Regions from separate parts of the Streptomyces sp. NPDC089799 genome, predicted to be linked through region 1. Evidence: riboswitches for the same ligand, from Rfam matches in the RefSeq annotation. Region 1 holds a riboswitch; each other region holds the start of a gene.
The links. Region 1 has a riboswitch for cobalamin ahead of AB0O36_RS33890 (energy-coupling factor ABC transporter permease). Riboswitches for the same ligand answer to the same signal wherever they lie in the genome.
Positions count from the first base shown of each region.

Region 2: it holds a riboswitch for cobalamin, as region 1 does, so the genes downstream of both, AB0O36_RS02930 (DUF4430 domain-containing protein) here and AB0O36_RS33890 (energy-coupling factor ABC transporter permease) in region 1, are expected to answer to the same signal.
Region 3: it holds a riboswitch for cobalamin, as region 1 does, so the genes downstream of both, AB0O36_RS26510 (ribonucleoside-diphosphate reductase subunit alpha) here and AB0O36_RS33890 (energy-coupling factor ABC transporter permease) in region 1, are expected to answer to the same signal.

Region 1 covers NZ_JBFBGR010000048.1:16,281-24,036, forward strand. Annotated here, with positions in the region: gene AB0O36_RS33870 (L-serine ammonia-lyase) at 1-437, shown strand, start outside; gene AB0O36_RS33875 (hypothetical protein) at 547-1,251, opposite strand; gene AB0O36_RS33880 (hypothetical protein) at 1,467-2,006, shown strand; gene AB0O36_RS33885 (DJ-1/PfpI family protein) at 2,072-2,641, opposite strand; cobalamin riboswitch at 2,777-2,970, shown strand; gene AB0O36_RS33890 (energy-coupling factor ABC transporter permease) at 2,999-3,685, shown strand; gene AB0O36_RS33895 (energy-coupling factor ABC transporter substrate-binding protein) at 3,697-4,152, shown strand; gene cbiQ (cobalt ECF transporter T component CbiQ) at 4,157-4,909, shown strand; gene AB0O36_RS33905 (ATP-binding cassette domain-containing protein) at 4,912-5,733, shown strand; gene AB0O36_RS33910 (DUF6463 family protein) at 5,748-6,173, opposite strand; gene AB0O36_RS33915 (TetR/AcrR family transcriptional regulator) at 6,193-6,789, shown strand; gene AB0O36_RS33920 (PadR family transcriptional regulator) at 6,811-7,392, shown strand; gene AB0O36_RS33925 (EF-hand domain-containing protein) at 7,487-7,699, opposite strand.
Region 2 covers NZ_JBFBGR010000002.1:270,761-278,516, reverse strand. Annotated here, with positions in the region: gene AB0O36_RS02935 (prenyltransferase/squalene oxidase repeat-containing protein) at 1-1,253, shown strand, start outside; gene AB0O36_RS02930 (DUF4430 domain-containing protein) at 1,316-1,810, opposite strand; cobalamin riboswitch at 1,950-2,096, opposite strand; gene AB0O36_RS02925 (hypothetical protein) at 2,342-2,638, shown strand; gene AB0O36_RS02920 (hypothetical protein) at 2,772-2,921, opposite strand; gene aceA (isocitrate lyase) at 2,958-4,247, opposite strand; gene AB0O36_RS02910 (short-chain fatty acyl-CoA regulator family protein) at 4,666-6,069, shown strand; gene AB0O36_RS02905 (cobalamin-binding protein) at 6,079-6,993, opposite strand; gene AB0O36_RS02900 (arsenate reductase ArsC) at 7,215-7,667, opposite strand; gene AB0O36_RS02895 (metalloregulator ArsR/SmtB family transcription factor) at 7,664-7,756, opposite strand, start outside.
Region 3 covers NZ_JBFBGR010000027.1:61,894-69,649, reverse strand. Annotated here, with positions in the region: gene AB0O36_RS26530 (carbon starvation CstA family protein) at 1-1,980, shown strand, start outside; gene AB0O36_RS26525 (YbdD/YjiX family protein) at 1,977-2,174, shown strand; gene AB0O36_RS26520 (Uma2 family endonuclease) at 2,235-2,819, opposite strand; gene AB0O36_RS26515 (GNAT family N-acetyltransferase) at 2,898-3,413, shown strand; cobalamin riboswitch at 3,459-3,578, shown strand; gene AB0O36_RS26510 (ribonucleoside-diphosphate reductase subunit alpha) at 3,732-6,140, shown strand; gene AB0O36_RS26505 (ribonucleotide-diphosphate reductase subunit beta) at 6,140-7,156, shown strand; gene AB0O36_RS26500 (hypothetical protein) at 7,108-7,359, opposite strand; gene AB0O36_RS26495 (helix-turn-helix domain-containing protein) at 7,452-7,756, shown strand, end outside.

The DNA of each region.
Region 1 (7,756 bases):
ACGGCGTGGTCCGCTTCCTCCTCGCCGCGGGCGCGATCGGCATGCTGTTCAAGGAGAACGCGTCGATCTCCGGCGCCGAGGTCGGCTGCCAGGGCGAGGTCGGCTCGGCCTGCTCCATGGCGGCGGGCGCGCTGGCCGAGGTGCTCGGCGGCACCCCGGAGCAGGTGGAGAACGCGGCCGAGATCGGCATGGAGCACAACCTGGGCCTGACCTGCGACCCGGTCGGCGGCCTGGTCCAGATCCCGTGCATCGAGCGCAACGGCATGGCCGCCGTGAAGGCCGTCACCGCCGCGCGGATGGCGATGCGCGGGGACGGCAGCCACAAGGTCTCCCTGGACAAAGTCATCAAGACCATGAAGGAGACCGGCGCCGACATGAAGATCAAGTACAAGGAGACGGCGCGCGGCGGCCTCGCCGTGAACGTCATCGAGTGCTGACGTCCGGCACACGCCGACGCCCGTGGGGCGGGTCCTTCCGGGCCCGCCCCACGGCTCGTCCGGGGGCCCGTCCCACGGCTCGTCCGGACCTCTCGTCCGGGCCTCCGCGTCAGGAGACGGCGTACCACTGGCTGGCCCAGCCGGTGTTGATCGTGCTGACCGACTGCTGGGTGAGGTCCAGGGTGGCGGGCAGCGAGGTCTGCCCGGTCAGCACGGTGCTGTAGCGCAGGTTCGGCGGGGTGAGGCCCGCGTTCACCGAGATGCCGGCCCCGGTGGCCTTCAGGGTCAGCGCGTTGGTGGCCCAGCTGCCGTTCAGGAGCAGCGCGATGAAGTAGGTGCCGGGCTCGGCGGTGAAGGGCTTCTGCAGGGCCAGCGGCTTGGCGATCGCATCGGTCATCAGCTGCGGGGAGACGTCCGCGGTGGCCCCGCGGAGGTTGCCCTTGGCGTCGTACACGCCGAGGTGGCAGTCGGCGAGCTGGGCGCCGGGGTCGATCCCGGCCAGTCCCAGCCAGATGTTCGACCAGGTGATCCGCTCGCGCAGGACGAGCCGTACCAGGGTGACCCGGCCGCCGACCCCGGCCGAGGACTGGGCCGTGACATGGCCGGCGTCGTTGGGGTCGCCGGTCCAGGCGAGCAGGTTCTGGTCCTGCGGACGGGGCTCCGGGTCGAGTGCGGCCGGGCCGGCCGGCGGGGCCTGGGTGACCCCCGCGGACGCACCCTTCTCCGGCTTCGCACCCGGCGAGCTGCAGCCGGCCAGCAGGGCCGCGACGACGGTGCCGGCCACCAGGCCGACGACGGTACGGGTGATGCGCATGGTCCCCCCAGGAACACGAGTTGCTCAGGGGGCCATGGTCACATCCCGGCGCGCCGATCCGAACGCCGCGTTCCGCCCGGCCCGCCCGACGCCCGGTTCCCGTGGCACGGCCGACGCACGATTTCCCGTGGCGCGGCCGGAACCGTACGGCGCCGGCGGATGTCTCCATCGTTGTCAGCCTTGTCCCCTTACATCCGGAGAAACCGGGGGACGTCATGAAGCACACCATCCACCGCATACGCCGCCGGCAGCTCGTGGCCCTGGCCACGGGGGCGCTCCTCACCGCCGGGATCGGGCTCGCCGCGCCCGCCTCGGCGCAGATGCCGGCGGCGCAGCCCGCCGCCACCGCCCGGAGCAGCACCCCGCTCGTGGTCAACGCCCGCTGGGGCGGCCACTGCACGTACGACCGGCTCGTCATCGACCTGAAGGGGTACGTCCCCGACGTCACCGTCCGCAGGGTCGCCAGGCTGTACTACGACGGGTCCGGCAAGCCGGTCCCGCTCCCCGGCAGGTACTTCCTGGAGATCAGGCTCCACCCGGCCGCCGCCCACGACGGCACGGGCAAGTCCGTCTACAAGGGGCCCAAGCTCCAGCGGATATGGCTGCCGAAGCTCAAGGGCATCGCCATGACCGGCGACTACGAGGGGTACGTGACCTTCGGCGCCGCCTTCGACACCCGTCCCGTCTACAACACGTCCAGGCTGCACCACCCGGAACGCTTCGTGCTGGACGTCAAGCACGCCAACGTCTGCTGAGCACGGGCCGGCCGGGTCCCCGGGGTCGTCGCACGCCCCGGGGACCCGGCCCGGCCCGGTCCCGGTCAGCCGCCGACCGGCGCCTTGGAGCGCAGTACGGTCAGGAACTCGCGCATCCACGCCGGGTGGTCGGGCCAGGCGCGGGCGGAGACCAGCGTGCCGTCGACCACCGCCTCCGAGTCCTCGAAGGCCCCGCCGGCACCCCGCACGTCGGGCTCCAGCGCCGGGTAGGCGGTGACCCGCCGCCCGTCCAGTCCCCCGGAGGCCGCGGTGATCAGCGGACCGTGGCAGATCTGCGCGACCGGCTTGTCGGCCCCGGTGAAGGCGGCGGTGATCCGCTTCACCTCGGGGTCGTTGCGCAGGTACTCGGGGGCCCGCCCGCCGGGGATCACCAGGGCCGCGTACTGCCCCGGGTCGACGTCCGCGAAGGCCACGTCGGCGGGCCAGGTGTAGCCGGGCTTCTCGGTGTAGGTGTCGAAACCGTCCTCGAAGTCGTGCACCACGAAGCGGAGTTTCTTCACCGACGGGGCCGCGATGTGCACCTCGTAGCCCTCTTCGATCAGCCGCTGGTACGGGTAGAGGACTTCCAGCGACTCCGCCGCGTCACCGGTGACGATCAGGACCTTCACTGCCATGGGCTGCTCCTGCGATGTGGGGCACGTCCGGACCCCGGCGACCCTGCCCGCCCTGCGGCCGCCCAAACCGGCCGCAGGCCGCCTCTTCCGGATCACGCCGGGCCGGGCCGGGTTGTGGCGCACGACGGGGGACGACTAGGGTCATCTGGCCTTGGTGTACGGGAAACCGGTGGAAAACCGGTGCGGCCCTCGCCACTGTGATCGGGAAGTCCGGCTCCATCCTTGCGGAAGCCACTGGGCCGACGCGGGAGACCGCACGGCCCGGGAAGGCGGAGCCAGGGCATCAGCACCCGTGAGCCAGGAGACCGGCCGGGGTGCGTTGTCCATCCACGAGGTGCTGGAGAGGTCTCCCAACCCATGCATATAGCCGAGGGGTTCCTGCCCCCGCTGCACGCCGTCGCCTGGGGCGTCGCGTCCGCCCCCTTCGTCGTCCACGGTGTCCGCGCACTGACCCGTGAGGTCAAGGAGAACCCGGAGAGCACGCTGCTCCTCGGCGCGTCCGGAGCGTTCACCTTCGTCCTGTCCGCCCTGAAGATCCCCTCGGTGACGGGCAGTTGTTCCCACCCGACGGGGACGGGGCTGGGGGCCATCCTGTTCCGGCCCCCGATCATGGCCGTGCTCGGCACGATCACCCTGCTCTTCCAGGCGCTGCTGCTGGCCCACGGCGGCCTGACCACCCTGGGCGCCAACGTCTTCTCGATGGCGATCGCCGGCCCCTGGGCGGGTTACGCCGTCTACCGCCTGCTGCGGAGGTCCGGGGCGCCGCTGATGGTCACCGTCTTCTTCGGCGCCTTCTTCGCCGACCTGGTGACCTACTGCGTGACCTCGGTCCAGCTGGCGCTGGCCTTCCCCGACCCGGGCAGCGGCTTCCCCGGCGCGCTGGCCAAGTTCGGCGGCATCTTCGCGGTCACCCAGATCCCGCTCGCCGTCAGCGAGGGCCTGCTGACCGTGCTGGTGATGCGGCTGCTGATGCAGTCCAGCAAGTCGGACCTGGTCCGGCTGGGCGTCGCCGGGCTCGCCGGGAAGCAGGAGGCCGCGGTCTGATGGCGAAGGGCATGTCGAAGAACACGAAGGTCAACCTCCTGCTGCTGCTCCTGGTGGCGGCGCTGGCCGTGCTGCCGCTCGCGCTGGGGATGGGCGAGGGCAAGGAGGAGCCGTTCACCGGGGCGGACGCCCAGGCCGAGGCGGCCATCACCGAGCTGAAGCCGGACTACGAGCCGTGGTTCTCCCCGCTCTACGAACCGCCCTCCGGCGAGGTGGAGTCGGCGCTGTTCGCCCTCCAGGCGGCGATCGGCGCGGGCGTGCTCGCGTACTACTTCGGGCTGCGGCGCGGCCGCCGGCAGGGCGCGGCGGCCGCCGCGGCGGCGAGCACGGCCGAGGGGTCCGCCCGGGCCACGGCCGACCGGTCCGACGGGTCCGACGGGTCCGACGGGTCCGATGGGTTCGCCCCGGCCACCACCGCCGGCTCGGCCGCCGGCTCGACCGGCACCTCGACCGGCACGGAGTCCTGAGTCCGTGCTGCCCATCGACGCGGCCGCGCACAGCAGTCGCTGGCGCGGACGCCACCCGCTGGAGAAGGCCCTGCTGGGGCTGGGCCTGACGGTCGCCGCGGTGTGCCTGCCGCCCTGGCCCGGCGGCCCGGTGGTGGCCGCGGCCACCCTGGGCGTGCTGCTGGGCCCGGCCGGGGTGCCCCGGCGGCAGCTGTGGCGGGCCTTCCGGATCCCGCTGGGGTTCTGCTTCACCGGGGCGGTGCCGCTGCTGTTCGCGGTGGGCGGCCCGGACGGCTGGGTCGCGCTCGCCCCGGACGGACCGCGGCACGCCGCCGACCTGCTGCTCCGTACGTCGGCGGCCTCGCTCGGCGTCCTGCTGTTCGCGTTCACCACCCCGGTCTCGGACGTGCTGCCGCGGCTGGTGCGGGCCGGGGTGCCCGCGCCCGTGGTGGACGTGGCCCTGGTGATGTACCGGATCGGCTTCCTGCTGCTGGACTCGCTGGCCCAGGTGCGTACGGCGCAGGCGGCCCGGCTGGGGAACACCGGCCGGGCGGCGGCCTGGCGGTCGGTGGCCGGGCTGGCCGCGACCGCCTTCGTGCGGGCCTTCGACCGGGCCGGCCGGCTCCAGGCGGGGCTGGCGGGCCGCGGCTACGACGGCACCCTGCGCGTGCTGGTGCCGGAGGCGGCCGTGTCGTGGCGCTTCCTGGCGGCTTCCGGCGCCCTGCTGACCGCGGTGGTCTGCGCGACCCTCGCTCTGAAAGGACTTCAAGGACCGTGACCGTGACCGTGACGTCGCTGGTGGAACTGTCGGGCGCGGGGTACGCGTACGAGGACGGGCCGGACGTGCTGTCCGGGGTGGACTTCGGGATCCCCGAGGGCCGTTCGCTGGCCCTGCTCGGCCGCAACGGCAGCGGCAAGACCACCCTGATGCGGCTGCTGAGCGGCGGGCTGCGGCCGGCCGCCGGCCGGCTGCTGCTGGACGGGGAGCCGGTCTCCCACGACCGGGCCGGCCTGACCCGGCTCCGCTCCTCGGTCCAGCTGGTGGTGCAGGACCCCGACGACCAGCTGTTCGCCGCCTCGGTGGAACAGGACGTGTCCTTCGGGCCGCTCAACCTGGGGCTGCCGGACGCGGAGGTGCGCGCCCGGGTGGACGCCGCGCTGGCGGCGCTGGACATCACCGCGCTGCGCGACCGCCCCACGCACCTGCTGTCCTACGGGCAGCGCAAGCGGGCGGCGATCGCGGGGGCGGTGGCGATGCGACCGCGGGTGCTGATCCTGGACGAGCCGACGGCGGGGCTGGACCCGGACGGGCAGGAACGGCTGCTGGACGTCCTGGCGGGGCTCTCCGGCACCACGGTGGTCATGGCCACGCACGACGTGGACCTGGCGGTGCGGTGGGCGGACGATGCGGCGGTCCTGATCCCCGGGGGGATCCGCACCGGCCCGGCGGGCGAGCTGCTGGCCGATCCCGAGCTGCTCGCCGCGGCGGGGCTGCGACAGGCGTGGTCCCCGGCGGTGACCGTCTTCCTGCGCGCCCACGGCCTCCTCCCCCACGGGTCCTCCGGCCCGCGCACCCCGGAGGAACTCTCCGCACTGGCCTGACCGGCCGTCACGCCTCAGCGGCGCCACCCGGCGAGGAGCAGCAGGGCCACGGGGACGATGCCGAGCAGGAAGCCGGACGGGAAGAGCACCCAGGCGGAGACGAGGACCCAGACGGCCAGGATCCAGCCCACCGCGCGGGGCACCTCCTGGCCGGTGCTCGCCATGCGCGACAGCAGGAGGCCGACCACGATCAGCGGCACGGCGAGGCTGCCGAGCAGGGCCCAGAAGTCGCGCTGCGACTCCAGTTCGTCCATCCCCTCGCCCGACGCTCCGTGCAGTGCGCCGCCGATCCAGCCCGCCAGGTGCGACCGGGCCACGACGGTGCCGTAGACGAGGTGCAGGGCGCCGATGCCGACCAGGCCGCGCCCGGCCCAGAGGACGAGCTTCCGGTTCGGGGACGCGACTGCTCCATTTACGAGACCTTCAGTTCCGATACTCATAGTCTCGTATCATTGCCGCATGGAGCCCGCGAAGCAATCCCCCGGCCGCCCCCGCGACAGCCGGGTCGACGACGCCATCCACGAAGCGGTCCGCCGGCTGGTCGCGGAAGCGGGCTACGCCGGGCTCACCATGGACGCGGTCGCCGCGCGGGCCCGGGTGGGCAAGGCCGCGATCTACCGCCGCTACGGCTCCCGCGGCGAACTGGTCTTCGCTTCGCTGGTGCACGGCCGCGCACCGCAGCCGCTGCCGGACACGGGATCGCTGCGGGGGGACCTGACGGCCCTCGCCGAAGTGATCCTCCGGGCGTTCTCCGACCCGGTGTTCGCGGCGGCCGGCCCGAGCCTGGTCGCCGAGATCCGGCAGCACCCCGACATCGCCGCGCGCTTCCAGGCGACGTTCGTCGCGGGCGAGCGCGCCGTGGTGACGGCCCTGCTGGAGCGCGCCGCGGCCCGCGGGGAACTCCCGGCGCCCGCCGACCCCGCCCTGCTCCACGCCACGGTCCTCGGGACGGTGTTCGCGTGGGTCTTCCTGCTGGACCTGCCGGTGACCCCCGGACTGGCCTCCCGTATCGCCGCGATGTCGGCGGCGGCCCTGGAGCACGCGGAGGACCGGTAGCGGGCTCACTACGATGGCCGCATGTCCCTGCCCCATGCCATCCTGACCGCCCTGCTGGAGAAGCCCTCGTCGGGGCTGGAGCTGACCCGGCGGTTCGACCGGTCGATCGGGTACTTCTGGTCGGCGACGCACCAGCAGATCTACCGCGAGCTGGGCAAGCTGGAGGAGGCCGGGCTGATCCGGGCGCTGCCGAGCGTCGTGCCCGCGCGGGGGCAGAAGAAGGAGTTCGAGGTGCTGCCCGCCGGGCGGACGGAACTCGCCCGCTGGGTCGGGGAGAGCCAGGACCCCAAGGCGATCCGGGACCCGCTGCTGCTGCGGATCCGGGCGGCCGCCGTGGTGGGCACCGAGGGCCTGCTCGCGGAGCTGCGCCGCCACCTGGAGCTGCACCGGCAGCAGCTCGCCCTGTACGAGGCCATCGAGGAGCGGGACTTCCCGCCCGGCCGGGACGCCCCCGAGGACCGGCTGCGCCGGCTGGTGCTGCACGGCGGGACCGCCCTGGAGACCTTCTGGCTGCACTGGCTGGAGGAGGCGCTGGCCGAGGTCGAGGCCCTGGAGCCGGGCGGGACTGCGGGCGGGACTGCGGGCGCGGCGGCCGGGGACTGAACCCGGCCCCGGCGCGGGCCCGTGGGGGCCTGCGCCGGGGCCGGCGAAGGGGGTGGCCCTGATCCGGGCCGTTTCCGCTGCGGGTTCGGTACCGCTACTTGTTCAGCGAGTTCCAGAACTCGTCGAAGGACAGGAGCTTGTCGCCGTTCTCGTCCTTGGACTTGATGATCGCCTCGGCCACCGGGCCGGTCACGGCGTAGTCGCCCATCTTCGCCATGGCCGAGCGGTACTCGTCGGCCGTGACGAACCCGTCGCCATCGGTGTCGAAGCTGTTGAACGTAGCCTTGGCGCTCTCGATGTCCGCCACTGGGATCCACCCCTTCTCGGTGCTGTTGTGACCGGCTCAGGGTAGCGGCACCCCCGG
Region 2 (7,756 bases), on a different contig from region 1:
CTGACGGTTCCTATGCCGGTTCCGGACTGTCCAACGAGTGGGCCTTGAGCGCTTTCGCCGCGGCGGGTACCGCAGTCGTGGACGTCGCCCCGGGCGGGGACACCACGAAGAACGCACGGACCGTCTACCGGAACCTGCTGTCCACGTCCGGCTGGCCCTCGGCCTCCCCGGTCGTCACCGACTACGAGCGCGGCACCCTGAACGCGTACGCGGCCGGCATCGATCCGGCCCGGGTCTCCGCCTCCCGCAACCTGATCGCGAACACCTACTCCTACTGGCAGACCGCCGAGCCCGGCTACTTCGGCCCCTCGGCCAACTTCAACGGCACCGTCTTCGCCGCCCTCGCCCTCGGCGGCGCCAAGACCCAGTCCGGTGGCCCCCGCATACCGCAGGCCCTCACCGACGCACTCACCGCCCGTATCCGAGCCAACCAGCACAACGACGGCGGCTGGCAGTACGGCAAGGCCGAGGGCAACCCGACCGCCCTGGCCGCCCCCGGCGACATCGACATGACCGGCGCCGCGATGGCCGCCCTGTGCACCTCCGGCGTCCCGAACACCGACACCGACGTCGTCCAGGCGAAGAACTTCCTCAAGAGCAAGCTCGTCACCACCTCGGGCGCCTTCAACTCGATGTACGGCGTCAACACCAGCTCCAACGGCTGGGCCGTCGCCGGGCTCAACGCCTGCGGCATCAACCCCCAGACCGGCGATTTCCTCACCACCGCCGGCAAAACCCCGATCGACTTCCTCATCGCCAACCAGTACAACCCCGGCGGCGGCTTCAAGTACAAGCCGGCCGACACCGGCCCCACTGCCTACGCCTCGATCGACTCGCTGCGCGCGGTCGCCGGCGGCGGCTTCACCTCCGCCCCGCCCGCCCCGGTCACCCCGGGCGCACCGAAGTGGGCGGCCCAGTCGACGTTCACCTCGGGCACGGCCACCAAGCTGGCCCTCACCGTCGACGACGGTGCCGGCAGCCTGAAGGTCTGCTCGGTCTCCTTCACCCCGACCGGCACGACCACCACCCTCGGCGACGTCCTGAACGCGGCGGCCACGGCGGCCACACCGGGCGGCTGTGTCACCGGCGTGACGCCGTCCTCCGGCACCGGCACCGTCACCGCCGTCAACGGCAAGGCCAACAGCGGCTCGAACACCTGGAAGGTGAGCGTGGACGGCTCCGCCTTCGCAGGCGCCGCCCGCGGCAAGGTGATCAACGTGGGCGACACCATCGCGCTGCGCTGGGGTCTCTGAGGCGTGTGACGGGCGGGGGTGCGCATCGCGCCCCCGCCCGCAGTACACCGGATCGGATCGGATCAGAAGGACGTCCAGACGAACGACACCTGGTCGCCCGCGTTCAGCTTGAACTGGCAGCCGCCCACCGGGGTGGGCGTGCCGTTGACGGATATGTTCCAGTAGGCCGAGCCGCCGCCGCTGACACCCTTGATGGTGTCGACGGAGAAGTCGTCGAACGAGGCGTACCAGGTGCCGTCCCAGGCGAAGTAGTTCAGCCGGGCGGCGTCGTCCAGGGCGGCGGTCGGGGTGGGGACCTTGCTCGGGTTGGCGCCGCCGTTGGTGCCGTCGCACTTGTGGGTGCCGCCGGTGCCGGTGGTCACGTCGTGGCCCTTGGTGGTGATCTTCCCCTTGAACAGCTGCCCGTCGGGGCCCTGCACGGTGAGGTTGACCTTGACCGGGGCATTGGTGTTGACCGGCTTGGCGTGGGCGACGGCCGGGACGGCGGTGAGGCCGGTGAGGGCGAGTCCCAGGGCGGCCGTGGTGACGGCGGCGCGGCGGGCGGGGCTCAGGCGCATGGGGTGGCCTTTCTGACCGGTCCGGTCGGCCGATGCGGCTCCCGCGACCGGCGCGACCCACCGGCGGCAGGCGTACGAGCGACGCGCTGACGTGGTGTTCCGGCGGTACCGGGCTTCGCTCTGCAGACCGTGACAGTGGAAGCGGATGCTGCCGCGCGGCGGGCATCCCGACTCGCGGCGCAGGTCAGCGCACCGCACACGGTTGCAGGTCAGCGCCGGATTCCCACCGGCTTCCCCCGATCGCACAGCCATTCGGTTGTGGCCGGCCGCAGCCGGGCAGTGGCATCGTACGGTGCGCCCCCTCCGCGGCCAAGTGCCTTACGCGGCAGGGGAGCTGTGCGACTCGGCCGCACCAAGGCGGATGGTGACCGAGATGCGCGCAAACCCCGACGCGCTCCCGGTCGGCATCGCCGACGCAGAGCCGCATTTCCGACTCGCGCCCCAACGGCCGGAATTTCCGGCGGTGCGTACTAGGATCCGCCGCTAGCATCACTCGACCGACCGCTGCTCACCCAATCGATTGGAAGCCCGATGATCGGCGTGCTCGTGACTTTCACACAGACCGACAAGTTCGATCGTTCAACCCTGGCAAAGATTGCCGACGAACTCCGCGGACCGTTCGAAGGCATGGCCGGCCTGCGCCTCAAGAGCTTCATGCTCGACGAAGACGGCGTTCGGGCGAGGAACTTCTACGTGTGGGATGACGAGGAGAAAGCCCGCTCTTTCTTCACGGAGGAGATCACCGAAAAGGTGACAGGAATCTATGGCGTCCCGCCCACAATCGAATTCCTCGACATCGTGGGTCTCGTCGACAACTCCGGCACCTGAGCCTCAAGGCGGCTGCACAAATCTTCGGGACCATCCGGGCATGCCGGGAAAGGGGCGCGGCGGACACCACTCCGCCGCGCCCCCTTCCACCACACGCCGCCGGGACCCTCGGCCCGGCCGCGGCACCGGGCCCTCAGCAGTCCCGGTCGTAGGTGGGGAACCCCCGGCCCGTCTTGCGGCCCGGCAGCCGATGAAGTCGAGGGCCCGCCGTGAGGATCTCGTCGTGGCGGTCGCCGGGTGCCGCAAGGAGCCGGACCCGGTGCGTGGTTGCGGTGGTGGTCATGCGGTGTCCTGACGAGGGGACAGGGGGTGGGGCGTCCTAGTGGAACTGCTCTTCCTCGGTGGAGCCGGTGAGGGCGGTGGTGGAGGAGGCGGGGTTGACTGCGGTGGAGACCAGGTCGAAGTAGCCGGTGCCGACCTCGCGCTGGTGCTTGACGGCGGTGAACCCGTGCCGCTGGGCGGCGAACTCGCGTTCCTGGAGGTCGACGTAGGCAGTCATGCCGTGTTCGGCGTAGCCGCGGGCGAGGTCGAACATGCCGTGGTTGAGGGAGTGGAAGCCGGCCAGCGTGATGAACTGGAACTTGTACCCCATGGCACCCAGCTCCTTCTGGAACGTGGCGATCCGGTCGTCGTCCAGGGCCGCCTTCCAGTTGAAGGACGGCGAGCAGTTGTAGGCGAGCATCTGATCCGGGTACTGCGCGTGGATCGCCTCGGCGAACTCGCGGGCCTGGGAGAGGTCCGGGGTGCCGGTCTCGACCCAGATGAGATCGGCGTACGGGGCGTAGGCGAGGCCGCGGGCGATGACGGGTGCCATGCCGTTCCGGACGCGGTGGAACCCCTCTGCGGTCCGCTCGCCGGTGACGAACTGCGCGTCGCGCTCGTCGACGTCGCTGGTCAGCAGGTTCGCGGCGAGGGCGTCGGTACGGGCGATGATCAGGGTGGGGGTGTCCGCGATGTCGGCGGCGAGGCGGGCCGCGTTCAGGGTGCGGATGTGCTGGGAGGTGGGGACGAGGACCTTGCCGCCGAGGTGGCCACACTTCTTCTCGGAGGCGAGCTGGTCCTCGTAGTGGATACCGGCTGCTCCCGCCGCGATCATCGCCTTCGTCAGCTCGAAGGCGTTCAGCGGACCGCCGAAGCCGGCCTCGGCGTCCGCGACGATCGGCGCGAGCCAGTCCGTCGGGTCCGAGCCGCCCTCGGCCGTGGCGATCTGATCGGCGCGCAGCAGGGCGTTGTTGATCCGGCGCACCACCTGCGGCACCGAGTTGACCGGGTACAGGGACTGGTCGGGGTAGGTGTGTCCGGCCTGGTTGGCGTCGGCGGCGACCTGCCAGCCGGACAGGTAGATCGCCTGGAGGCCGGCGCGGACCTGCTGGACGGCCTGGCCGCCGGTCAGCGCGCCCAGGGCGTGGACGTAGTCGAGGTCGTGGAGCTGCCGCCACAACCGCTCGGCGCCGCGACGGGCGAGGGTGTGCTCCTCACGGACGCTGCCGGAGAGCCGGACGACATCCTCGGCGGTGTGGGTGCGCTCGACACCCGCCCATCGCGGGTCGTCGGCCCACCGCTGCTTGAGCCGCCCGGCCGCCGCCTTCGTCGTGTGGGTGTCTGCCATGACCGTCACCGTCTCCATGGGTTCGCGTGGTCTGCCAACCTCCCGACGCTTGCGACAGGATGCTGGCACTGCGTGCCTTGATCTAAGGTTGCGGGCCGCCGGCCCCACCTGGGGTGGAGCTGAGCAATGCTGCAGGTCAGCCTCGCTGGACTAGCCGGATTCCCAACGTCAGGGCGCGAGTCGGTCCCAGCCTGTCTGCCTGGCCGTCAGGGACCGGCGGGCCGCACAACAGACTTTGACAGCGGCACGCAGTGCCAGCAATGAGGTACGTCTGCCAACTTCTGCGAATCTTCTGCGGCGTATTTGCCAAGCTTGCGAAGGGTTCACAGCGACAGGACCATGCGTAATCTGAGGCCGGATGGGGCCCAAGGAGGCCCAAGGAGGCCGAAGGAGGCCGAAGGAGGCCGAAGGAGGCCCGGTGGGCAAGACGTACGCAGGTGCACGGCTGCGGCGGCTGCGCGAGGAGCGCCGGATGAGCCAGGCCGAACTGGCCCGCGTCCTGGCCATCTCCCCCAGCTACCTGAATCAGATGGAGCACGACTCCCGGCCCCTCACCGTGCCGGTCCTGCTGCGGCTGACCGAGGCGTTCGGCGTGGACCCCGGCTTCTTCTCGGAACGTGACACCAGCCGTCTTGTCGCGGACCTGCGCGAGGCTCTGGCGAACGAGGTCGCCGAGGCCCGGGTCTCTCCCTCGGACCTGGCCGAGCTCGCCACCCGGATGCCTGCGGTGGCCTCCGTCCTGCTGGACCTGGGCCGGCGCAGCCAACTCCTGGCGGAGCGGCTGGCGGACACCGCGGACGGCAGGGACGGGGGCACGGCCGCGCCCCGTTCACCGCACGAGGAGATCCGCGAGTTCTTCCACCGGCGCCAGAACTACCTCCACGACACCGACCTCGCCGCCGAAACCCTCGCCCGGGACCTCGGCGTCCGCCCGGGAGAGGTCGTCCGGGTGCTGTCGAACCGTCTCACCGGGCACCACGGGATCCGGCTCGCCCCGGACTCCGACCGGCTGCACCACTACGACGAAGGGACACGGGTCCTGCACCTGTCCGGCCGGCTCCGCCCCGGCCAGCAGGCGTTCCGCATGGCCACCCAGCTCGCCCTGCTCGAGTACGGCGACGAGCTGGACCGGCTCGCCACCGAGGACTTCCAGGCCGGCTCCCCCGCGCACGGCCTGGCCCGCATCGGCATCGCCAACTACTTCGCCGCCGCGCTGATCCTCCCGTACGGCGCCTTCCACACGGCGGCCGAGGAGTTCCGCTACGACATCGAACGCCTCACCGACCACTTCGGCCTCGGCTACGAGACCGTCTGCCACCGCCTGAGCACCCTGCAACGCCCCAGGCTGCGCGGGGTCCCGTTCTCCTTCGTCCGGGTCGACCGGGCCGGGAACATGTCGAAGCGGCAGTCCGCCACCGGGTTCCACTTCTCCCGCGCGGGCGGCACCTGCCCGCTGTGGAACGTCTACGAGGCCTTCGCCGCGCCGAGCCGGATCCATGTCCAGGTCGCCGCCATGCCCGACGGGCAGCGGTACCTGTGGACAGCGCGCGCCGTCACCCGTCACCGCGGCGGCTGGGGCGAACCCGGCAAGACCTTCGCCATCGGGCTCGGCTGCGAGCTCCGGCACGCGCACCGGCTCGTCTACTCCGACGGCCTCGACCTCGACAACACCTCCGCCGCCACCCCCATCGGCATGGGGTGCCGGCTCTGCGAACGCCTCGACTGCCCCCAGCGCGCCGTCCCGCCCCTGGGCCGGGCCCTGACCGTCGACGAGAACAGCAGCACGTTCATCCCCTACCCCGTGGCTCGGGGCCGCGACTGAGGATCCGGCTCAGCCCAGCCGCCGGGCCTCCGCCTCGGTCACCGGGTCTCCCGCCCGCACTCCGTGGAGCACGTGGGCGAGCACCTCGGCGCCGCGGACCACGCGGGGACCCGGTCGGTTGAAGTACGCCGGGCCGTCCAGCACCCACACCTCACCGGCCCTCACGGCGGGCAGCTCCTGCCAGCCCGGCAGGGCAGTGAGCAGGTCGATCTCCGCCATGGTCCGTTCGGGCGGGAACCCGCAGGGCAGGACGAGCACCACGTCCGGGCGGGCCTCACGGACCGCCTCCCAGGTCATCGGCCTGGTGTGCTCGCCGGGCTCGGCCAGCAGCGGTTCCCCGCCGGCCGCGCCGATCTGTTCCGGTACCCAGTGGCCGGCCGGCCACAGCGGGTCGAGCCACTCGATGGCGACGACCCGGGGCCTGGCCCTGCCCCGGGTGAGCCGGCGGACCTCGTCGAGCCGGCCGCGCAGTTCGGTGCGCCGCTGCTCGGCCCGCCCCCGCACCCCGAGCAGGTCCCCTACGGTGACCAGGCAGTCGAGCACGTCGTCGAGGGTCTTGGGCTCCAGGCTGAGGACCCGGGGACCGGTGTCCATGACGCGCACCGCGCGGGAGACGCCTTCGTAGGACACCGCGCAGACGTCGCACAGGTCCTGGGTGAGCAGGACGTCCGGTGCGAGCGCGGCGAGCGCCTCCGTGTCCAGGGTGTAGAGCGAGGAGCCGGAGTGGGCGGCCCCGCCGACCGCCTCGGAGATCTCCCGGCTGCTGAGGTCGTCCGCGGCGAATTCGGCGCGGGTCACGACGGGCACGGAGGCGACGGCGGCGGGCGGCCAGTCGCATTCGTGGGTGCGTCCGACCAGGTCGGCGGCCAGTCCGAGGTCCGCCACGATGTCCGTGGCCGCCGGAAGCAGGGAGACGATGCGCATGCTCCGACTGTAGGCGCGCGGCCGAAGGCTCCGGACCTGCCGAGGACGTCCACCGCGACATCGCTCGGGGAGTGCGCCCGCCGGACCCGGATCGCATCCTGCGGATGGATCGTCATGCCCGATCGTCATGTCCGATCGTCATGCCCGTGGGCGTGACAGCAGGACGACTCCCGGTCAGCCGCACGGCCTGAAGCGAGCGAAGGGCGGACCGTCGTGGATGGTCATCCGGTGACGGGGATCCCGAGTTCGTCGAGCAGTGCGCGGACCCGCCGCTCGATCCGGTCGCGGATGGGCCGGACGGCGGCGACGCCCTGTCCGGCGGGGTCTTCGAGGGTCCAGTCGAGGTAGCGCTTGCCGGGGAAGTACGGGCAGGCATCGCCGCAGCCCATGGTGATCACCACGTCGGACGCCTGGACGGCCTCCACGGTCAGCACCTTCGGTGTCTCGGCGGAGATGTCGATGCCGACCTCCGCCATGGCCTCGACCACGGCCGGGTTGACGGCGTCGGCCGGGGCGGAACCGGCGGAGCGGACCTCGACGCGGCCCCGGCCGAGGTGGGTGAGGAAGGCGGCGCCCATCTGTGAGCGGCCTGCGTTGTGGACGCAGACGAACAGCACGGACGGGCGGGAGGCGGACGGGTTCACAGCAGGAGACTCCAGTGGCTCCCCGCTCACGCCTCCACCTCCTCGGCGGCCTGCGGTGCCTTCAAGACAGCGGCGAGGCGTTCCAGGGCTGCGGGCAGCACCCAGTAGTAGACCCAGGT
Region 3 (7,756 bases), on a different contig from region 1:
GTACTGAAGACCGACCACACCCGGGCGACCCCCGCCGAACGCCTCGACAACGGTGTCGACTTCCACCCGACCGACCGCCGCGTGCTCTTCGGCCACCACTTCGCCGCGGTGGCCGGCGCCGGCCCGCTTGTCGGCCCGGTGCTCGCCGCCCAGATGGGCTACCTGCCCGGCACCATCTGGATCGTGGCCGGCGTGATCTTCGCCGGAGCGGTGCAGGACATGGTCACGCTGTTCTTCTCCACCCGGCGCGACGGCCGCTCGCTCGGCCAGATGGCCCGGGACGAGATCGGCCCGGTGGGCGGAGCCGCCGCCCTGGTCGCCGTGTTCGTCATCATGATCATCCTGCTCGCGGTGCTCGCCCTGGTCATCGTCAACGCGCTGGCGCACTCCCCCTGGGGAGTCTTCTCCATCGGCATGACCATCCCGATCGCCCTGTTCATGGGCTTCTACCTGCGGGTGCTGCGCCCCGGCCGGGTCACCGAGGTCTCCGTGATCGGCGTGGCCCTGCTGCTGCTCGCCATCGTCGCGGGCGGCTGGGTCGCGGAGTCCTCGCTGGCCGGCACCTTCACCCTGGAGAAGGAGACCCTGGTCATCTGGATGGTGGTGTACGGCTTCCTGGCCTCGGTGCTGCCGGTCTGGATGCTGCTCGCACCCCGCGACTACCTCTCCACCTTCATGAAGGTGGGCACCATCGCCCTGCTGGCCGTCGGCGTGGTCATCTCCACGCCCACCCTGAAGATGCCCGCCGTCACCGACTTCGCCTCGCGCGGCGACGGCCCGGTGTTCGCCGGCTCGATGTTCCCCTTCGTGTTCATCACCATCGCCTGTGGCGCCCTCTCGGGCTTCCACGCCCTGGTCTCCTCGGGCACCACCCCGAAGATGATCCAGAAGGAGACCCAGGTCCGGATGATCGGCTACGGCGCGATGCTGACCGAGTCCTTCGTGGCCGTCATGGCGGTGATCACGGCCTGCATCCTGGAGCCCGGCCTCTACTTCGCCGTCAACTCCCCGGGCGGGGTCATCGGCACCACGGTCGAGTCCGCCTCGCAGGCCGTCACCCACCTCGGCTTCGCCATCTCCCCGGAGACCCTCGCGCAGGCCGCGAAGGACGTGGAGGAGACCAGCCTGCTCTCCCGCACGGGCGGCGCCCCGACGTTCGCACTCGGAATGTCGGAGATCTTCGCCTCGGTGGTCGGCGGCTCCTCGATGAAGGCGTTCTGGTACCACTTCGCGATCATGTTCGAGGCGCTGTTCATCCTCACCACCGTCGACGCGGGCACCCGGGTGGGCCGCTTCATGCTCCAGGACACCCTCGGCAACGTCCACAAGTCCTTCAAGGACGTCAGCTGGAAGCCCGGCGTGTGGCTGGCCAGCGCCATCGTGGTCGGCGGCTGGGGCTACTTCCTGTGGGTCGGCGTCAAGGACCCGCTGGGCGGCATCAACCAGCTGTTCCCGCTGTTCGGCATCGCGAACCAGCTGCTGGCCGCCGTCGCCCTCGCGGTCTGCACCACCCTGCTGGTGAAGTCCGGCCGGCTCAAGTGGGCCTGGGTGACGGCCGTTCCGCTGGCCTGGGACGCGACGGTGACCCTCACCGCCAGCTACCAGAAGGTCTTCTCCGACGACGTCAAGGTCGGCTTCTTCGCCCAGCGCGACAAGTACCAGGCCGGCATCGACGCGGACAAGGTCCTGCCCCCCGCCAAGACCATGGACGAGATGCACACGGTGGTCACCAACGCCACCGTGGACGGCGTCCTGTGCGCCCTGTTCGCACTGCTGATCATCGTGGTGCTGGCCGACGCGGCCCGCACCTGCTTCAAGGCCGTCAGCAGCCCCGAGTCGGTGCGGCTGGCCGAGGTCCCCTGGACCGAGTCGAAGATCGTCGCCCCGGCCGGGCTGTTCCCGACGGCCCGGGAGCGGGCCGAACTGGAGGCCGCCGGCCTGGACTCGGGCGGCGGCAAGGTCTCGGAGCCGGTGGCGTGACCGCCCTGCGGGACCGGCTCGCTCGGGTCCGGTACTACGTCCGGGAGTTCTCCGGCGAGGCCGCGTACGACCGCTATGTCGCCCACGCCCGCTCGCACGACCCGGACGCGGAGGTCATGACCCGCCGCGCCTTCGAACGCGCCCGGGTGGACGCCCGCGAGGCGGACCCCCGCGAGGGCTTCCGCTGCTGCTGACCCGGCTGCACCGAAGGGCCCCGCCGGATTCCCGGCGGGGCCCCCAACCGTCGCCTCGCGTCAGCGCACCCAGTCCTTCAGAACTTCGGTCTGGAGCACGATGCCGACCGGATCCGGAAGCGCGATGTCGGTGCCGTACGGCACGATGTGGACGCTCTCGTACCGTCGCCCGTTGGGCTGGCTGTAGACCGAGAGTTCACACTTCGCCCGATCGATCAGCAGGTAAACGGGAATTCCCGTCTCTGCGTACGCTCGGGGCTTCTCGACGTGGTCCCGCCGCTGCGTGTCGGAATCCCACGACGTCACCTCGACGGCCATGAGGACGGGCTCGGGCTCGACCCAGTCACCCTGCCCGACGAACGCATCCGGATGCGCCAGCACCGCGTCGGGAATGGCCCGCCCCGTCCGATAGTCCTGCGCCTTGATCCCCTGCCCCGGATGCAGGAACAAGTCAGGCCGTGACTGCATGCAGATCTTGAGCAGCCACTGGATGATTCGCCCGTGATCGCCGTCCGGCATGGCCTTGCTCCTGATGACCCCGTCGATGAACTCCAGCCGCGTCCCCTCCCTCTCGCGGGCGGCTATGCGCGCTACGGCTTCGAAGTCGTCAGTCGGCATGTGGGGCCGGTCTGTCGTCACGGTCATGCCTCGCTCGCCTTCCTCGACGGTGCTGTCTCCGACGATAGCGGCGGCCGCCGACAGCCGTCCTGCACACTCGACCGCATGGACATCGTGATCAGGGAGGCAAGGCCCGGGGAGTACGAGGCCCTCGGGGAGATCACCGCGCGGGCGTACGTCGGCGACGGGCTGCTCGACGCCAACCCCGACGGGTACTACCTCGGGGTCCTGCGGGACGTGGCCGCGCGGGCGGAGGATTCCGAGGTGCTGGTCGCCGTGCGGGAGGACGGGACGGTGCTCGGCGGGGTCGCCTTCGCACCGCCCGGCAGTCGCTACTGCGACATCGCCGGACCGGACGAGGCCGAGTTCCGGATGCTGGCGGTCGCGCCGGAGGCTCGCGGGCAGGGCGTGGGCGAAGCACTCGTACGGGCCTGCATCGAGCGGGCCCGGGCCATCGCGGGGGTCCGGGCGCTGGTGCTGTCCACCCAGCCGGCCATGCGCGGCGCTCACCGGATCTACGGCCGGCTGGGCTTCGTACGGACCCCCGGGCGGGACTGGTCACCGGTCCCCAGCGTTCCCCTGCTCACCTACGCACTGGAGCTGAACGGACCCGATCAGTAGCCGGACCATTCACACCACGACACAACATGTGGGGGTGGCAACACGCAGCCGCCCCCACATGTATGCTCGTCCTCGCTGTCGACGCAGGGGAATCCGGTGAGAATCCGGAACTGTCCCGCAACGGTATGAAAAGTCCGAGTACCTGCCGACGGTGCGCCCGGGTACGTCCGTCCCGGGTGCCGATCACGTCCGGGCCTCGCGGTTGGGCCGGTGGACGCCGTACGGTGCTGCGCTCGCTTCCCGCCCCGCCACCCCGTACGCGCGCTGCCTCGCGCCCGCCACCGGGGATCCGGAGCCGAGCGAGGGAGAGCTCCCCCCGTGACCATCGCGCCTGCCGCACCGCGCGCCGAGTCCGCCGACCCGTCCTCCGAGGACACCAAGGGCACCGGGGGACCGGGGGCCGCACTGCTGCGGATCCTCACCCAGCTGACGGCCGACCTTCCCGACACCGACCCCGGCCGGGTCGCCGCCGCCGCGCTGCGCGGCCGCAGCGCCGACGCGGACGAGGCCGAGCTGCGCGGCCTGGCCACCGAGGCGGCCGCGGGGCTGATCTCCGAGGACCCGGCGTACTCGAAGCTGGCGGCACGCCTGCTGACCCTCGCCATCGCCGAGGAGGCCGCCGGCCAGGGCGCCGCCTCCTTCACCGAGTCGGTCGCCGTCGGCCACCGCGAGGGTCTGATCGCGGACCGGACCGCGGAGTTCGTCCGCGCCCACGCCGCCCGCCTCGACGCGCTGGTCGAGCACGCCCTCGCCGACGGCGCCGACGACCGCTTCGGCTTCTTCGGCCTGCGCACCCTGCACAGCCGCTACCTGCTGCGCCACCCGATCACCCGGCAGGTCATCGAGACCCCGCAGCACTTCATGCTCCGCGTGGCCTGCGGTCTCGCCGAGGACGAGAGCGTCCGCGCGGTGGAGGAGGTCACCTCCCTGTACGGGCTGATGAACCGGCTGGACTACCTCCCCTCCTCCCCCACCCTCTTCAACTCCGGCACCCGGCACCCGCAGATGTCCTCCTGCTACCTGCTGGACTCCCCGCTGGACGAGCTCGACTCCATCTACGACCGCTACCACCAGGTGGCCCGGCTGTCGAAGCACGCCGGCGGCATCGGCCTGTCGTACTCCCGGATCCGCGCCCGCGGTTCGCTGATCCGCGGCACCAACGGCCACTCCAACGGCATCGTTCCGTTCCTGAAGACCCTGGACGCCTCGGTCGCCGCGGTGAACCAGGGCGGCCGCCGCAAGGGCGCCGCCGCCGTCTACCTGGAGACCTGGCACGCCGACATCGAGGAGTTCCTGGAACTCCGCGACAACACCGGCGAGGACGCCCGCCGCACCCACAACCTGAACCTGGCGCACTGGATCCCGGACGAGTTCATGCGCCGGGTCAACGCCGACGCCGAGTGGTCGCTGTTCTCGCCCGCCGACGTGCCCGAGCTGGTCGACCTGTACGGGGCCGATTTCGACGCCGCCTACGTCAAGGCCGAGCAGGCCGGCCTGGCCAGGAAGACCATGCCCGCGCGCGAGCTGTACGGCCGCATGATGCGCACCCTCGCGCAGACCGGCCAGGGCTGGATGACCTTCAAGGACGCCTCCAACCGGACGGCCAACCAGACCGCGCTGCCCGGCACCGTGGTCCACTCCTCGAACCTGTGCACCGAGATCATCGAGGTCACGAACGACGGCGAGACCGCGGTCTGCAACCTCGGCTCGGTCAACCTGGGCGCCTTCGTGCTGCCCGGCACCGGTGAGCTGGACTGGGAGCGCCTGGACGAGACCGTCCGTACCGCGGTGACCTTCCTCGACCGCGTGGTGGACATCAACTTCTACCCGACCGAGCAGGCCGGCCGCTCCAACGCCCGTTGGCGCCCGGTGGGCCTGGGCGCGATGGGCCTGCAGGACGTCTTCTTCAAGCTCCGCCTGCCCTTCGACTCCGCCGAGGCCAAGGCGCTCTCCACGAAGATCGCCGAGCGGATCATGCTGGCCGCGTACGAGGCGTCCACCGACCTCGCCGAGCGCAGCGGCCCGCTGCCGGCCTGGGCGGAGACCCGTACCGCCCGGGGCGTCCTGCACCCGGACCACTACGGCGTGGCGCACCACTGGCCGGAGCGCTGGGAGGCGCTGCGCGCGCGCATGGCCACCACCGGTCTGCGCAACTCCCTCCTGCTGGCGATCGCCCCGACCGCGACGATCGCCTCGATCGCCGGCGTGTACGAGTGCATCGAGCCGCAGGTCTCCAACCTGTTCAAGCGCGAGACGCTGAGCGGGGAGTTCCTCCAGGTCAACGCGTACCTGGTGGACGACCTGAAGAAGCTCGGCGTGTGGGACGCGCAGACCCGCGAGGCACTGCGGGACTCCTCCGGCTCCGTCCAGGGCTTCGGCTGGATCCCGGACGAGGTCCGCGACCTGTACCGGACGGCGTGGGAGATCCCGCAGCGCGGCCTGATCGACATGGCCGCGGCCCGCACCCCGTACCTGGACCAGAGCCAGTCGCTGAACCTGTTCATGGAGACGCCGACCATCGGGAAGCTCAGCTCGATGTACGCGTACGCCTGGAAGCAGGGCCTGAAGACCACCTATTACCTGCGCTCGCGCCCGGCGACGAAGATCGCCCGCGCGGCCTCCGGCACGGCGGTCCCCGCCACCGCCGCGCCGCTCCCGCAGGCCGTCGACGCCGACGCGCTGGCCTGCTCCCTTGAGAACCCCGAGTCCTGCGAGGCCTGCCAGTAATGACCACCACCGACACGAAGAACCTGCTCGACCCGGGCTTCGAACTGACGCTCCGCCCGATGCGCTACCCGGACTTCTACGAGCGCTACCGGGACGCGATCAAGAACACCTGGACGGTGGAGGAGGTCGACCTCCACTCCGACGTGGCCGACCTGGCGAAGCTGAGCCCGGCCGAGCAGCACATGATCGGCCGTCTGGTGGCGTTCTTCGCGACGGGCGACTCGATCGTGGCGAACAACCTGGTCCTGACGCTGTACAAGCACATCAACTCCCCGGAGGCGCGCCTGTACCTGTCGCGCCAGCTGTTCGAGGAGGCCGTGCACGTCCAGTTCTACCTGACGCTGCTGGACACCTACCTGCCCGACCCGGACGACCGCACGGCCGCGTTCGCCGCCGTGGAGAACATCCCCTCCATCCGCGAGAAGGCGCAGTTCTGCTTCAAGTGGATGGACTCGGTCGAGACGATCGACCGCCTGGAGACGGCCGCCGACCGCCGCCGCTTCCTGCTGAACCTGATCTGCTTCGCGGCGTGCATCGAGGGCCTGTTCTTCTACGGCGCCTTCGCGTACGTCTACTGGTTCCGGTCGCGCGGCCTGCTGCACGGCCTGGCCACCGGCACCAACTGGGTGTTCCGCGACGAGAGCTGCCACATGGACTTCGCGTTCGCGGTCATCGACACCGTGCGCAAGGAGGAGCCGGAGCTCTTCGACGAGCAGCTGCGGCAGCAGGTCACCGACATGCTCAAGGAAGCCGTGGAAGCCGAGCTGCAGTTCGGCCGCGACCTGTGCGGTGACGGCCTGCCGGGCATGAACACCGAGTCCATGCGCGAGTACCTCCAGTGCGTCGCCGACCAGCGTCTGGTCCGCCTCGGCTTCGCGCCGGTATACGGCTCGGAGAACCCGTTCTCCTTCATGGAGCTCCAGGGCGTCCAGGAACTGACCAACTTCTTCGAGCGGCGTCCGTCGGCCTACCAGGTCGCCGTCGAGGGCACGGTCGACCTCGACGAGGACTTCTGAGCCCTGCGGGACGCCCCGGACACCCGGGACGCCCGGGCCCCCTCCACGGATCGGCCGGCGGCCTGCGCCTCGCGCAGCTGCCGGCCGATCCGGCGTTCCCGGGCGATTCCGAAGAGGGCGGGGCCCAGGACCAGGGCGGCGAGGGCGACGACGGCGAGGTAGCTCAGGAGCGTGTCCAAGGGCGTGTTCATGGGCGTGTTCATGCCTCAACTCTCGCCAGGATGATCCCCACCGGACAGTGGCAGGACTGTCATGGAAGTGCGAATTACTGCCAGATCGCTGGCACACTGGGCCCATGCTGAAGAACGTGGCCGTGGTGCTGATGAACGGCGTCGCCCCCTTCGAGTTCGGGATCTTCTGCGAGGTCTTCGGGATCGACCGGAGCGCCGAAGGCCTGCCGGTGTACGACTTCGCCGTGTGCGCCGGCGAGGAGGGCCCGCTGGCGCTCGCGGACACCGGACTCACCCTCCGGCCCGCACACGGCCTGGAGCGGACGGCCGAAGCCGACCTGATCTGCCTGCCCGCCGACCGGCAGGCCCCGGTCCGCGACTACCCCGAGCCGCTGCTGGAGGCCCTGCGCGCAGCCGTCGACCGGGGCGC